DNA from 2 places in the Streptomyces diversicolor genome. Region 2 is predicted to be linked to the other one. Evidence: riboswitches for the same ligand, from Rfam matches in the RefSeq annotation. Region 2 holds a riboswitch; the other holds the start of a gene.
The links. A riboswitch is a leader RNA that binds a small molecule or an ion and turns the genes downstream of it on or off. The one in region 2 is predicted to bind cyclic di-AMP.
Positions count from the first base shown of each region.

Region 1: it holds a riboswitch for cyclic di-AMP, as region 2 does, so the genes downstream of both, AC27LF_RS21315 (transglycosylase SLT domain-containing protein) here and AC27LF_RS04270 (M23 family metallopeptidase) in region 2, are expected to answer to the same signal.

Region 1 covers NZ_BAAJXA010000017.1:94,861-102,001, reverse strand. Annotated here, with positions in the region: gene AC27LF_RS21330 (polyprenyl synthetase family protein) at 115-1,125, opposite strand; gene AC27LF_RS21325 (CocE/NonD family hydrolase) at 1,362-3,497, shown strand; gene AC27LF_RS21320 (hypothetical protein) at 3,475-3,600, shown strand; cyclic di-AMP (ydaO/yuaA leader) riboswitch at 3,896-4,079, shown strand; gene AC27LF_RS21315 (transglycosylase SLT domain-containing protein) at 4,083-4,574, shown strand; gene AC27LF_RS21310 (HAD family hydrolase) at 4,584-5,390, opposite strand; gene AC27LF_RS21305 (NAD(P)-binding domain-containing protein) at 5,504-6,712, opposite strand; gene AC27LF_RS21300 (hypothetical protein) at 6,737-7,069, opposite strand.
Region 2 covers NZ_BAAJXA010000003.1:120,877-128,017, forward strand. Annotated here, with positions in the region: gene AC27LF_RS04265 (M16 family metallopeptidase) at 1-758, shown strand, start outside; cyclic di-AMP (ydaO/yuaA leader) riboswitch at 990-1,148, shown strand; gene AC27LF_RS04270 (M23 family metallopeptidase) at 1,160-1,912, shown strand; gene AC27LF_RS04275 (GntR family transcriptional regulator) at 2,101-2,796, shown strand; gene AC27LF_RS04280 (HPr family phosphocarrier protein) at 2,979-3,260, opposite strand; gene AC27LF_RS04285 (GNAT family N-acetyltransferase) at 3,437-6,361, shown strand; gene AC27LF_RS04290 (DUF5998 family protein) at 6,689-7,141, shown strand, end outside.

The DNA.
Region 1 (7,141 bases), on a different contig from region 2:
TGGGTGTTGCCGCTCGTCGGCCGTCCCACCGGATGGTCGTTGCTCGTCGACCGTCGTGTCCGGTGAGCGGGCCAGCCGGTGGTTGTTCCGGTCGGTGGGCGGGCCGGTGGGTGGTTATCCCGCTCTGTGGACCACCGCGTCGCACAGTTCCAGTAGGGCCGCCTTCGCGTCGCACTCCCGGAGTGGGGCCAGCGCGGCCCGCGCCTCCTTCGCGTACCGCACGGTGTCCCGTCGGGCCTGCTCCAGTGCGGGGTGTGCGCGCAGGGCCTCCAGCGCCTGCGCGTGCCGGCCGTCGTCGGACAGGTCGGAGTCCAGCAGCTCGCACAGCGCGAGGTCCTCGGGCAGCCCCAGCCGCGCCGCCCGCTCCCGCAGCCGCAGTACGGGGAGCGTGGGGATGCCCTCCCGCAGGTCCGTGCCCGGGGTCTTGCCGGACTCATGGGAGTCCGACGCGATGTCCAGGACGTCGTCGGCGAGCTGGAAGGCGACGCCCAGCCGCTCGCCGTACTGCGTGAGCACGTCCACGACCGTCTCGTCGGCGCCGGACATCATCGCCCCGAACCGGCACGACACCGCGACCAGCGAGCCCGTCTTGCCGGCGAGCACGTCCAAGTAGTGCTCGACCGGGTCGCGGCCGTCCGAGGGCCCGGCCGTCTCCAGGATCTGCCCGGTGACCAGCCTCTCGAACGCGACGGCCTGCACCCGCACCGCCTCCGGACCGAGGTCGGCGAGGATCTGCGAGGCACGGGCGAACAGGAAGTCGCCGGTCAGGACCGCCACCGAATTGCCCCAGCGGGTGTTCGCGCTGTCCACCCCGCGCCGCACCTCGGCCTCGTCCATCACGTCGTCGTGGTACAGCGTCGCCAGATGGGTCAGCTCCACCACCACGGCCGACGGCACCACCCCGGGCGCGTACGGGTCGCCGAACTGCGCCGCGAGCATCACGAGGAGCGGGCGGAACCGCTTGCCACCCGCCCGGACCAGGTGCTGCGCGGCCCCCGTGATGAACGGCACCTCGCTCTTGGTGGCTTCGAGCAAGCCTTCCTCGACAGCCGCCAATCCGGCCTGGACATCGGCTTCCAGAGCCTGGTCCCGCACGCTCAGCCCGAACGGCCCGACGACGGTCACGAGGGGTCTCCTGTCTGCTGGTGTCTGCTGGCGATTACACGGTTTGTCGATAGGTCGCTGCCATCACTCAAGTCAGCGTATCCGGTCAGGTTTCGATCACCGATAGCGCCCACCGTCCAGCCCGGGCGGTATCGGATCACGACCGGTATATTGCCGATCAGCCGATACAATCCGATATTCATGGACTCATGGGGATACGACACCTTTTGCCCCGCTAATGCCCCGGAACGCCGCCCATGCACATCCGTACGTGCTTCCCCTACGAAACCGTTCACACGGACCTCCGGATCCCCCTCGCCGACGGGACACGGCTGTACGCGCGCGTATGGCGCCCCCTGACGGACGAGCCCGTACCGGCCCTCCTGGAGTACGCACCGGACCGCCTCACCGACCGGACCGCGCCGCGCGACGCCCAGCGGCACCCCTGGTACGCGGGGCACGGCTACGTCTCCGTCCGCGTCGACGCGCGCGGGTACGGCGGCAGCGAGGGCGTCCCGGCGGGCGCGGGCCAGGCGGCGGAGGCCACGGAGGCGGCCGACGGGGCGGAGGTCGTCGAGTGGCTGGCCGCACAGCCGTGGTGCGACGGCAACGTGGGCGTGTTCGGCATCTTCCGGGGCGGCTCCGCCTCCCTCCGGATCGCGGCCCTCGCGCCCGAGCCGCTCAAGGCGGTCGTCGCGGTCTGCTGCCCCGACGGCCGCTACGAGAACGAAGGGCACCACCCCGGAGGTTCCGCCGCCGCGGCCCGTCTGCACGCCCGTTCCGCCGCGGCGCTTTCCACCGCCGCCCTCCCGCCCGACCCGCGGTACGCCGGCGACTCCTGGCAGGCCGCCTGGTCGGCCCGCCTGGAGGCGCTGACCCCGGCCCTGCACACCTGGCTCGCGCCTCGAAGCGCCGGCACGCACGCCGGCCCGCCTTTGGACCTCGGTACCGTCAAGGCGGCGGTGCTGGCGGTCGGCGGCTGGTACGACCCCTACCACGACACTGTCCTCCGTCTGCTCGAACACCTGCCCCACGACCGCGTCCGCGGGTTGATCGGCCCCTGGTCGCACCACTACCCCGACCGGGACCTGTCACCCGGACCGGCGATCGGCTTCCTCCAGGAGACCCTGCGCTGGTGGGACCACTGGCTGAAGGGCGGCCCACCGTCCGGCCCTCCCTGCGGCCCACCGTCCGGCCCTCCCCGCGGCTCCGCGGCAGACACTCCCCGCGGCTCCGTACTCGCCACTTCCGACACCTCCGTGCGTGCCGCCTCCCGTGGCTCCGTATCCGCCGCTCCCCGTGGCTCCGTATCCGCCGCTCCCCGTGGCTCCGTGGGCGCGCGTCCGGTGATGTCCGAACCGGTCCTGCGCGCGTACGTCGTCGAGTCCCACCGCCCGGACGCGGCCCGCGCCGCCCTCCCGGGCCGCTGGGTCGGCGAACCCGCCTGGCCGTCCCCCAACGTGACGAGCGTCGCCCACGACCTCCCAGGCACCCCGGTCCTGGTGCGTTCGCCCCTGCACACCGGCGTGGACGCGGGGCGGTTCCGCCCCGTCGGCGACGAGGCCGACCTGCCGCCCGACCAGCGGGCCGAGGACGGACGGTCCGTCTGCTTCGACTTCGCGGTGACCGAGGAGACCTGGGTGCTCGGGCGGCCCAGGGTGCGGCTGCGTCTGGTCCGGCCGACGCCGCGGACGCACCTGGTCATCCGGGTCTGCGACGTCGCCCCGGACGGCGCGTCGACCCTGGTCGCCAGGGGCGTACTGGACCTGGCGCCGCCCGGCCACCAGGAGGCGGCGCCCCGATCACCGAGCGACACGCAGGAAGCGGGGCCCTGTTCACAGGACGGCTCGCAGGAGGTGGCGCCCCCGGGCGGCACCCAGGAGGCGAAGGAGGCGATCGTCGAACTGGGCGGCGCCGGGTACGCCTTCCCGCCCGGTCACCGCATCCGCCTCGCGGTCTCCTCCGCGTACTGGCCGTGGGTCTGGCCCTGGCCCGAATCGGCGGCGGGCTGCACGCTCGACCCGGCGGGCAGTTCGCTCGAACTGCCGGTGCGAACCAGGGCGTCGGGCCCGGCGGTCGTCTTCGAGGAACCCGAGCAGGGCCGAGCCGCTGGGCGCGGGCGAGTCCGTCACGCTGGACGGGCCGCGCCCCGGGCGGCTCGTGGTGCGGGACGTCGCCGTGGACGAGTGGCGGCTGGAGGTGTCCCCGTGCCGCGAGGGCACGCGCGCGTACCCGGACGGTCTGGAGTGGACCGAGGACGCGACGGAGGCGTACTCGATCGCCGGGAACGACCCGCTGTCGGCCCGCGCCCGTTCGGAGCGCTCGGTGCGGCTGCACCGCCCGGATCTGCCGTGGGACACGACGGTCCAGGTGCGTTCGGAGATCTCCTGTGACGTCGGCCACTTCGTCACCGCCGACGAGATGGTCTGCACGACGGGCGGCGAAGTGGTCTTCCACCGGACCTGGGAGAAGCGAATTCCGCGGACCATGACATGAAGTGCCCGATTTGCCGCTATTAGCACCCCAATTCCCCTTGACACCGAATGCACTTGAGCTTCGAGGGGAGTGACGTGAGTCACCCTTCATCGTGCCACGGCACCCCGGCCGCGGACCCCACCGCCCTTTCCCGAATGCCGAGTTGATGCTTGGCAATAGCAAAGGATCAAGCGACCCATACATCTCAATCGCATGTCAATTGGTACGAGCAGGGAATCCACCACTTGTTTCCGACATGTGCGGTCGCATAGCTTCCGGGCCAGTCGGATGGACGCCGAATCCTGCCGCCACCCGACTTGACCCATCGACGAACCACATTTCGTACGGCAGGAGCGGGGGACCCAGGTAAGCCGCCGGGCCGGACGGCACAGCCGACCGGAACGGCTAGGGGTGAAGTCGCGTCGCCTTTCGGCGGCCGGCCGGGCATCTCCCCAGCCCGAACCCGACAGCTCACCTCGCAGGCGCCGGAGAGGAACATCGCCATGTCTGCAGCCGCTCGGCACCGCCGCCCCCGCACCAACCGCCTCGTCCGCACCCTCGCCGTGGCCGGCACCGGAGCCGCCGTGCTCGCCCTGCCGCTCCTCGGCGCCACCGGCGCCCACGCCGCCACTCCCGCGACCGTGACGACGGCCGGCACGACGCCTGCCGGGTACCCGGACAACCTCGACGGCTGGATCCGCGAATCGCTCGCCATCATGGCGGAGAAGAACATCCCCGGCACCTACAACGGCATCCACCGCAACATCATGCGCGAGTCCTCGGGCAACCCGCGGGCCATCAACCTCTGGGACTCCAACGCCGCCAAGGGCATCCCGTCCAAGGGCCTGCTCCAGGTGATCGACCCGACGTTCAACGCCTACCACGTGGACGGGACGTCGTACGACATCTACGACCCGGTCGCCAACATCACGGCCGCCTGCAACTACGCCGCCAAGCGCTACGGCTCGATCGACAACGTCAACGGCGCCTACTGACACACCCCGTCACGGAAACAGTCTTTCGAGGACGACGGCCACGCCGTCGTCCTCGTTCGACAGGGTGACCTCGTCGGCCACCGCCTTCAGCTCGGGGTGGGCGCCGGCCATCGCCACCCCGTGGGCGGCCCAGTCGAACATCGGGATGTCGTTCGGCATGTCACCGAAGGCGACGGCCCCTTCAGGCGCCAGCCGAAGGTGCTCGGCGGCCAGTGCCAGACCCGTGGCCTTGGTGATACCGCAGGGCTGCAACTCGACGGTCCCGGGCCCCGACATCGTCACGGTCGCCAGGGAGCCCACGACCGCGCGCGCCGTCGCCGCCAACTCGTCGTCGGACAGGGCGGGGTGACGCAGCAGCACCTTGCTGATGGGCGCGCACCACAGATCGTCGCGCCGCTCGACGCGGACGGCGGGCAGGGTCGGATGCGGCATCAGATACCCGGGCTCGATGAGCGTGAGGCCGCTCACCCCGTCCTGGTCGACGGCCGCGTACACCTGCCCCACCTCGGCCTCGATCTTGCCGAGCGCGGTCTCGGCCAACTCCCGGTCCAGGGTGACCGACCACAGCAGGCGGTCCGCGGCGGCGTCGTACACCTGCGCGCCCTGTCCGCACACCGCGAGCCCCCCGCGGCCCAGCGTGTCGAGCAACGGCCGCACCCGTGGCGCCGGGCGGCCCGTGACCACCAGGTGCCGGGCGCCGGCCCGTGCCACGCGCGCGAGCGCGGCGAGGGACCGGTCGGAGAGCGTGTCGTCGCCACGCAGGAGCGTTCCGTCAAGGTCGGTGGCGACGAGTGAATATGCGGGAGGAGCGGCCATGACCAGAGAATACGGACAGCGGGCCGCCGCGACTCACCGCTCCTCGCGGCCCTTGCGTTCCTCCTGCTCGGCGACCCGCGCGTCGGGTGTGGCGCGGGCCTCAGGCACGGGCCTCACGGGCGGGCCTCCGCCAGGTGCTGCGCCAGGTGCCGCGCCAGGCGCGGCGAGGCGAACTCGGTGCCGCACACGAAGCGCATCACCGGACCGTAGGAGGCCGCGGCGGGCAGACCGGTGAAGTAGAGGCCGGGGATGGAGGAGACATAGCCGGGACCGAGTTTCGGCGTGCCCCGGCTGGCGGCGAGCCCGGCTCGGATCCCCTGGCTCAAAAAGCCCATCGCGGCTATGTCGACGCGGTAGCCGGTCGCCGCGACGAGATGGTCGGCTGGCAACCGGCCGGTGGCTCCGGTGCGGGTGCGGACCGTGAGGACCGGCGTGCCGTCGGGGGCCTCCACGCCCATGACGCGATCGATCTCCGCCACCCGCACCTTGCCCTCGAAGCGCTCCCGCAGCCACCAGGCGCCGAGCGGGCCGCACACCCGGCGGACCAGGTAGTGCCGGGTGTGCGCGGGAAGGCGCCGATAGGAGTGCGAGTAGCGGCCGAGGGCCCACAGCGACCAGGCGCGGCCGAACGGCGACTCCGGACGCAGCCGCGGCCGGTGCCACGGCGGAGCATCGAAGCCGACGCGGCGCCGCGCGACCAGGCGCACGCGTGCGCCCGCCTCGGCCGCCAGCGCCGCGGTCTCCAGCCCGGACTGCCCGGCGCCGACGACGATCAGCTCCTTGCCGGCGAACCGGGTGAGGTCATGGTGCTGAGAGCTGTGGGAGACCGGGCCCGTCGGGGCGGGTCCGTCCGCCGCGGCGGCGGCCAGCACCGGGGGCAGATGGGACAGGCCCGACAGTCCCGTGGCGATCACGACGGCGCGGGCCCGGAACGACTCGCCCGAGGCCGGCCTGACGTCGAAACCGCCGCCGGGACTCCGCTCGACCAAGGCGACCCTGACCCGCTCCAGGTCGGGCACCAGCTCCCGCTGGAACCACTCCCCGTAGGAGATGAACGTCTCGACGGGGACGATGTCCTCGTCGGCGACCAGCCGGGGTATGCCCGCCGCGTCGCAGTAGTCGGCCAGGGTGTGGCCGGGCTGCGGGGCGTCGATGCTGGAGGCCGCCGGGGCCGACTTCAGGAGCATCCCGGCGGGCATGTGGTCACGCCAGCTCGCCATGGGGTTGCCGAAGACGCGCACGGGTATCCCGCGCGCCTTGAGATGGGCAGCGGTGGACAGGCCGAAGGGTCCGGCACCGATGACTGCTACCGGTTGGATCACGTGGTCCCTCCCCGGTCGTGACGCCTACTTCGTGGCGGTGGTCGTACTGCCGCGGCAGCCGGTCCGCCGGATCTGACAGATCTGACAGATCTGACAGATCTGACAGAGGTGTTCGACGCCCGGCCGCACGAAAGGTGCGGCCGTCGTGAGGAACGGCAGCGGAACCTCACCGGCGAACCGGGCCGGCCCCGCCCCGCACAGCGGGTCCGGCGGGTCCGGCGCGTGCGGTGTGAGTGGCGAGTGCGGCGGGTCCGGCGCGTGCGGCGAGTGTGGTGTCGTGCCGCCGCCGCGGCGGTGGGCGACCTGGGCGAACTCGGCGATCAGGGCGTGCACTTCACGGTCCGCATGGAACGGCACGCTGACGGCATTCCTGGGCACGGATCCCCCCACGTGTTTCCCCCACGGGACCGGACCCACCCAGCCCGTGTC
Region 2 (7,141 bases):
CCGTGGTCGTCGGCGACCTGACGGGCATCGATCTGGACGCGCTGCTCGGCGAGTCCCTGGGGGCGTGGTCGGGTGCCGCGTCCCAGCCGCGGCCGGTGCCGCCGGTGAGCGCCGACGACCGCGGCCGGGTCGTCATCGTGGACCGCCCCGGCGCCGTCCAGACGCAGCTGCTCATCGGCCGCGTCGGCGCCGACCGGCACGACCGGGTCTGGCCCGCCCAGGTGCTCGGCACGTACTGCCTCGGCGGCACCCTCACCTCCCGGCTGGACCGCGTCCTGCGCGAGGAGAAGGGCTACACCTACGGGGTGCGCGCCTTCGGCCAGGTCCTCAGGTCGGCCCCCGACGGCACGGGCGCCTCGCTGCTCGCCATCAGCGGCTCCGTGGACACCCCGAACACCGGTCCCGCGCTGGCCGACCTGTGGACGGTGCTGCGCACGCTGGCCGAGGAAGGGCTCACCGACGCCGAGCGCGACGTCGCCGTGCAGAACCTCGTCGGGGTGGCGCCGCTGAAGTACGAGACGGCGGCGGCCGTGGCGAGCACGCTCGCCGACCAGGTGGAGCAGCATCTGCCGGACGACTACCAGGCGTCCCTGTACCGGCAGCTGGCCGCCACGGGCACCGTGGAGGCCACCGCCGCGGTGGTGAACGCGTTCCCGGTGGACCGGCTGGTGACGGTCCTGGTCGGCGACGCCGCGCAGATCAAGGAGCCGGCCGAGGCGCTGGGCATCGGAGAGGTGCACGTGGTGTCCGCGGAGTAGGCGGAGCGGTCCGAGGACCGGCACACGCGCGTGGGGCCCTGACGGCTGTGGGAGACCGCCCCGGTCGTCAGGGCCCCTTCCGTTCCGTCGGGATGCCCGAATTGCGGCGGAGGTTGCCTGTCTGCCCTGTGGGATGCGCTACAAAGACCCGGTTCGGTTTGGGGATGGAAAGTTGTCCGCCTTAGCGTCGTCCGGGCTGTTCGTCAGGCAGTGCGCCGCGCCCGCGGCACCGGACAGCCATCGCCGAGTCCCCGTACGGCGCGAGCCAGGGGAGCCGGGGACCCAAGTCCCTGAGGTGAATCGGGAGTACGCGTGGCACGCGCCCTCCTGTAGGAGACCTTCCTGCTCCGAACCTGTCAGCTAACCCGGTAGGCGAGAAGGAAGGAAAGGACCGTCACTCCATGGCGTTCACCCGCGCCACCGGGAAGCACCGCCGTTCCACCCGGATGCACCGCACCACCGCCCGCGCCGCGGGCGTCGCGACGCTCGCCGTCACCGGTGCCATGGGCACCCTCGCGGCCGGTCCGGCGCACGCCGCCACCACCGCGGAGCAGACCGGCCTCACCCCCGTCGTCGGCATCGGTGACTCGGTCGCCGAGCAGATCGGCGCCCAGGCGGCCGCGCAGCGGCAGGCCGCCGAGGAGAAGGCGGCCGAGGATGCCGCGCGCAAGGCGGCGGCGCGGCGGGCGGCCACGGAACGCGCGGCCGAGGTCCGGGCCGCCCGCGAGGCCGAGCGCAGGCGGCTGAACGCCTTCGTCGCGCCGATCGCGCACTCCTACGTCTCCACCGGCTACCGCACCGGCGGCTCCCTGTGGTCCTCCGGCAGCCACACCGGCGTCGACTTCCACGCCGCGGCCGGCACCGCCGTCCACGCGGTGGGTTCCGGCACCGTCGTGTCGGCCGGCTGGGGCGGTGCGTACGGCTACGAGGTGGTGATCCGGATGGCGGACGGCATGTACACCCAGTACGGCCATCTGTCGTCCGTCGGTGTCTCGGTGGGCGAGCGGGTCACTCCGGGCCGGCAGCTGGGGCTGTCCGGCGCCACGGGCAACACGACCGGACCGCACCTGCACTTCGAGGCGCGGACGACCCCGGAGTACGGCTCCGACATCGACCCCGTCGCGTATCTGCGCAAGCACGGTGTGAACGTCTGACGACCGGTGGCGCGTGGGCGCCGCGGCCCCGGCTCGCGAGCCGGGGTTTTCGTCGTTTCGGACGCCCCGATGTCCAAAAAATATCCATGGATTCCGGCCCGCCATCGGAAATTCCGGCTCATTGCCATAGAGTCACGGAACACACGTCAATCGTCGGCGTTTCACGGGGATTAAGGCGGAGGTCGGTCATGCGTATTCCGGCGCACTCGGTGTGCACGGCGATCCGGGACGACATCGTCGCCGGTGTCTACGAGCGCGGCAGCCGGCTCACCGAGGAACTGCTCGCGCGCCGCTACGGCGTCTCGCGCGTCCCCGTCCGCGAGGCCCTGCGCACCCTGGAGGCGGAGGGCTTCGTGGTGACGCGGCGGCACGCGGGCGCGTGCGTGGCCGAACCCACCGAGCAGGAGGCGGCCGACCTGCTGGAGATGCGCCTGCTCCTGGAGCCGCTGGGCGCCTCCCGGGCCGCCCAGCGGCGCACGGAGGCCCATCTCAAGGTGCTGCGCGGCTTGGTCAGGCTGGGGCAGGAGCGGGCCAGGAGGGGCAACAGCGAGGATCTGCGCTCCCTCGGCGGCTGGTTCCACGTGACGCTCGCCCAGGCCACCGGCAGCCAAGCCCTGACCTCGACGCTCACCCAGCTCCGGCACAAGATCGCCTGGATGTACGCGGTGGAGTCGCCCGCAAGCCCCGTCGAGTCCTGGGCGGAGCACGGCGCCGTCGTGGACGCGGTGGCGCGCGGCGACGCGGAGCGCGCGCGGGCGGTCATGACCCTGCACACCGAGCGCGCGTCGGCCGCGCACCGGCTGCGGTTCTCCCCGGGCGCCGACCGCACCGAGCGCGTGAGGAATTCGCAACACGTCGTAAACATGCCGAGTCTGCGGAATTAACACGGGCGCCGTATACAAAGAGGGGAATTCGGGAGAGCGGGTCCTGCCGCCGCCTCTTTTTGGCGTGCCCCGGATTTATGACCGGCTGTCGGGCGTGGGCCGGCTGTGAATTTCTTCCGGCCGGCCGTGAAAACGCGGAAGCCGCGTCGCCTTTTCGGGGCGACGCGGCTTCGGGAACCGGCTCAGACGGTCTCGGGCAGCTCTTCCAGCCCCTCGGCGACCAGCTTCGCCAGCCGGTCCAGGGCGGCGTCCGCGCCCTCGGCGTCGGAGCTGAGGACGATCTCCTCGCCCCCCTGCGCGCCCAGGCCGAGCACGGCCAGCATGGAGGCCGCGTTGACCGGGGCGCCGCCGGCCTTGGCGATCGTCACCGGGACGCCTGCGGCCGTGGCGGCTCGGACGAAGATGGAGGCGGGACGGGCGTGAAGGCCCTCGGCCCAGCCGACGTTGACGCGGCGCTCAGCCATGTGTTGCTGCCCTTCGGTGTTCAGGTTGTCTAGACCAGTTTTCCATTACGGTGAAGCAAGCCCGGAGCGGGCCTGTCACCCGCTCCGGCGTGTCGTCGGACCGCGGCCTCGGCCCGACTCCGTCCCCCACAGACTGCCTCGCGGCGTTGTCATTGGCGAGCCGTACTCTGGGGCCCATGCAGACCCCGGCGGACCGGCGCGACCGGCACGAGTACCCCGCCCACTGGGAGGCGGACGTGGTACTGCGCGACGGCGGCACCGCGCGCATCCGGCCCATCACCGTTGATGACGCCGACCGCCTGGTCAGCTTCTACGAGCAGGTCTCCGACGAGTCGAAGTACTACCGCTTCTTCGCGCCGTACCCCCGCCTGTCCGCCAAGGACGTCCACCGCTTCACGCACCACGACTTCGTGGACAGGGTGGGACTCGCGGCCACCATCGGCGGCGAGTTCATCGCCACCGTACGCTACGACCGCGTCGGCGCCGGCGGAGCGCCCGCCACCGGCCCCGCGGACGAGGCCGAGGTCGCCTTCCTGGTGCAGGACGCGCACCAGGGACGCGGCGTCGCCTCCGCCCTCCTGGAGCACATCGCCGCCGTCGCCCGCGAACGCGGCATCCGTCGCTTCGCCGCCGAGGTGCTGCCCGCCAACACCAAGATGATCAAGGTGTTCAGGGACGCCGGCTACACCCAGAAGCGCAGCTTCGAGGACGGCGTCGTACGCCTGGAGTTCGACCTCGAACCCACCGACCGCTCGCTCGCCGTGCAGCGCGCGCGGGAGCAGCGCGCCGAGGCGCGGTCGGTGCGCCGGCTGCTCGCACCCCGCTCCGTCGCGGTCCTCGGCGTGGGCCGCACGCCCGGCGGCGTCGGCCGCGGCGTCCTCGGCAACATCCGGGACGCAGGATTCACCGGGAGCCTGTACGCCGTCAACACAGCGTTCCCCGAGGAGCTGGAGCAGGTCGACGGCATGCCCGCGTACCGCTCGGTCCGGGACATCCCGGGCCCCGTGGACCTCGCGGTCGTCGCCGTCCCGGCCGAACAGGTCACCGAGGCGGTCACCGACTGCGGCGCACACGGCGTGCAGGGCCTCGTGGTGCTCTCCGCCGGATACGCGGAGAGCGGGCCCGAGGGGCGCGAGCGGCAGCGCGCCCTCCTCCGGCAGGCGCGCACGTACGGCATGCGGCTCGTCGGGCCGAACGCCTTCGGAGTCATCAACACCTCTCCCGAGGTGCGGCTCAACGCCTCGCTCGCGCCCGAACTGCCGCGCCCCGGACGGATCGGCCTGTTCGCCCAGTCCGGGGCGATCGGCATCGCCCTGCTGTCCCGGCTGCACCGGCGCGGCGGAGGCGTCACCGGCGTCACCGGCGTGTCCACCTTCGTGTCGTCCGGCAACCGGGCGGACGTCTCCGGCAACGACCTCATCCAGTACTGGTACGACGACCCGGACACCGATGTCGTCCTCATGTACCTGGAGACCATCGGCAACCCGCGCAAGTTCACCCGGCTGGCGCGCCGGACGGCCGCGGCCAAGCCGCTGGTCGTGGTCCAGGGGGCCGGCACCGCACCGCAGGGCCACGCGGTCCGGGCCACCCGGCTGCCGCGCGCGACCGTGTCCGCGCTGCTGCGGCAGGCGGGCGTCGTCCGGGTCGACACCATCACCGAACTGGTCGACACGGGACTTCTCCTCGCGCGCCAGCCGCTGCCCGCGGGGCCCCGGGTGGCGATCCTCGGGAACTCCGAGTCGCTGGGGCTGCTCACCTACGACCGGTGCCTGGCCGAGGGGCTGCGCCCGGAGCGCCCCCTGGACCTGACGACCGGGGCCACGGCACGGGACTTCCACCGGGCGCTGTCCCGGGCGCTCGCGGACGACACCTGTGACGCGGTCGTCGTCACGGCCATCCCGGCGCTCGGGGAGGGCCCGCCCGGGGACGCGGAACTGGCCGAGGCCCTGCGGTCCGCCGCCGCGGCGGCACCCGCGAAGCCCGTGCTCGTCGTGCATGTCGAACTCGGCGGCCTCGCCGAGGCGTTGTCGGCGGCGTCCGGCACGGCACCGCAGGCCGGGCCGTATGCCTCCGTGGACGAGGTCCGCACCAGCCCGCCGGTCCCGGCCCAGGAGCCGCCCGCCGCGCCGCGCGACCGGGAGAGCAGCGCCTCCGAGGCGCCGCGGGACCGGGAGAGCAGCACCTCCGAGGCGCCGCGGGACCAGGAGAGCAGCGCCTCCGAGGCGCCGCGCGAGGGCTCCCGCCTGATACCCGCCTACCCCGCGGCCGAACGCGCGGTGCGGGCACTGGCGGAAGCCGTCAAGTACGCGCAGTGGCGGCGCGAGGCGGCCGAGCCCGGGAAGGTGCCCGAGTACGAGGACATCGACGAGAAGGGCGCCGCCGAGCTGATCGACGGCCTGCTCACCCGCGGACAGGGCCTCACGCTCGGCAAGGAGCAGACCTGCGAACTGCTCGGGCGGTACGGCATCCATGTGCGCCGCGCGCGTGCCGCCCCCACCCCCGACGCCGCCGCCGAGGCCGCCCGCGCCCTCGGCTACCCGGTCGCCCTCAAGGCGACCGCGCCGCACCTGCGGCACCGCGCCGACCTGGGCGGAGTACGCCTCGACCTGGCCGACGAGGAGCAACTGCGCCGCGCCTACACCGAGTTGACCGAGCTGTTCGGAAAGCCCGTCGAACTGCGCCCGGTGGTGCAGTCGATGGCACCCCGAGGCGTCGACACCGTCGTACGGGCCGTGATCGACCCGGCGGCCGGGGCCGTGCTCTCCTTCGGACTGGCCGGGGCCGCCTCGCAGTTGCTCGGCGACACGGCGCACCGGCTGATCCCGGTGACCGACCGGGACGCGACCTCGCTGGTGCGCGCCATCAGGACCGCACCGCTGCTGTTCGGCTGGCGCGGCTCCGCGCCGGCCGACACGCCCGCGCTGGAGGAGCTGCTGCTGCGCGTCTCCCGGCTGGTCGACGACCACCCCGAGGTGGTGGCGGTCACCCTGGAGCCGGTGGTCGTCGCCCCGCACGGGCTGAGCGTGCTCGACGCCACGGTGCGGCTCGCGCCCCCACCGGCCCGCGACGACCTCGGCCCCCGGACACTGCCCGCGTACTGATCCCCGCCCACACCCCGGCTCCCGACCGGGCCCGGATCGGTCCGACCGCTGTCCGGACCCGCCTTGCCGGCCCGGCCCACCCACGCCCACCCACGCTCGGTCCCGCCGGTTCGGCTCACGCGCGCCCGGAGCCGCCCTGGTGGACGGGCTCTCCCGGGTCCGGAGCCGCCCTGGCGGTGGACCGGCTTTCCCGGGCCCGGGGCTGTCCCGCCAGCTCGGCTTTTCCGTGTCCGCGGCCGTTCTGCCGGGGCGGGCCCTTCACGGCCGGAGGCGACCGCCGGGGCGGTGCCGACGACCGGGGCGGAGCCTGTGGGCCCACGGACTAGGATGGACGCCATGGCCAAGACCAGTACGACGACCCAGGGGCTGCGTGCGGCGATCGAGCGCAGCGGCTACTACCCGGCCCTCGTGGCCGAGGCGGTGGAGGCCGCCGTGGGCGGCGAGCCCATGCGGTCGTACCTGGTCCACCAGGAGACGACGTTCGACCAGAACGAGGTCCGCCGGCATGTGACCGTGCTGGTCCTCACCGGCACCCGCTTCATCGTCAGCCACACCGACGAGCAGGCCGACGACAGCACCTCCCCGACGCCGTACGCCACCACCTCCACGGAGTCCGTGAAGCTCGGCCGGATCTCGTCCGTGGTGGTCAGCCGCGTCGTCGCCAACCCGGAGCAGTACACGCCGGGCACGCCGCCCCGCGAGGTCGTGCTGACCATCGGCTGGGGCGCCGTCTCCCGTATCGATCTGGAGCCCGCCGCCTGCGGCGACCCGAACTGCGAG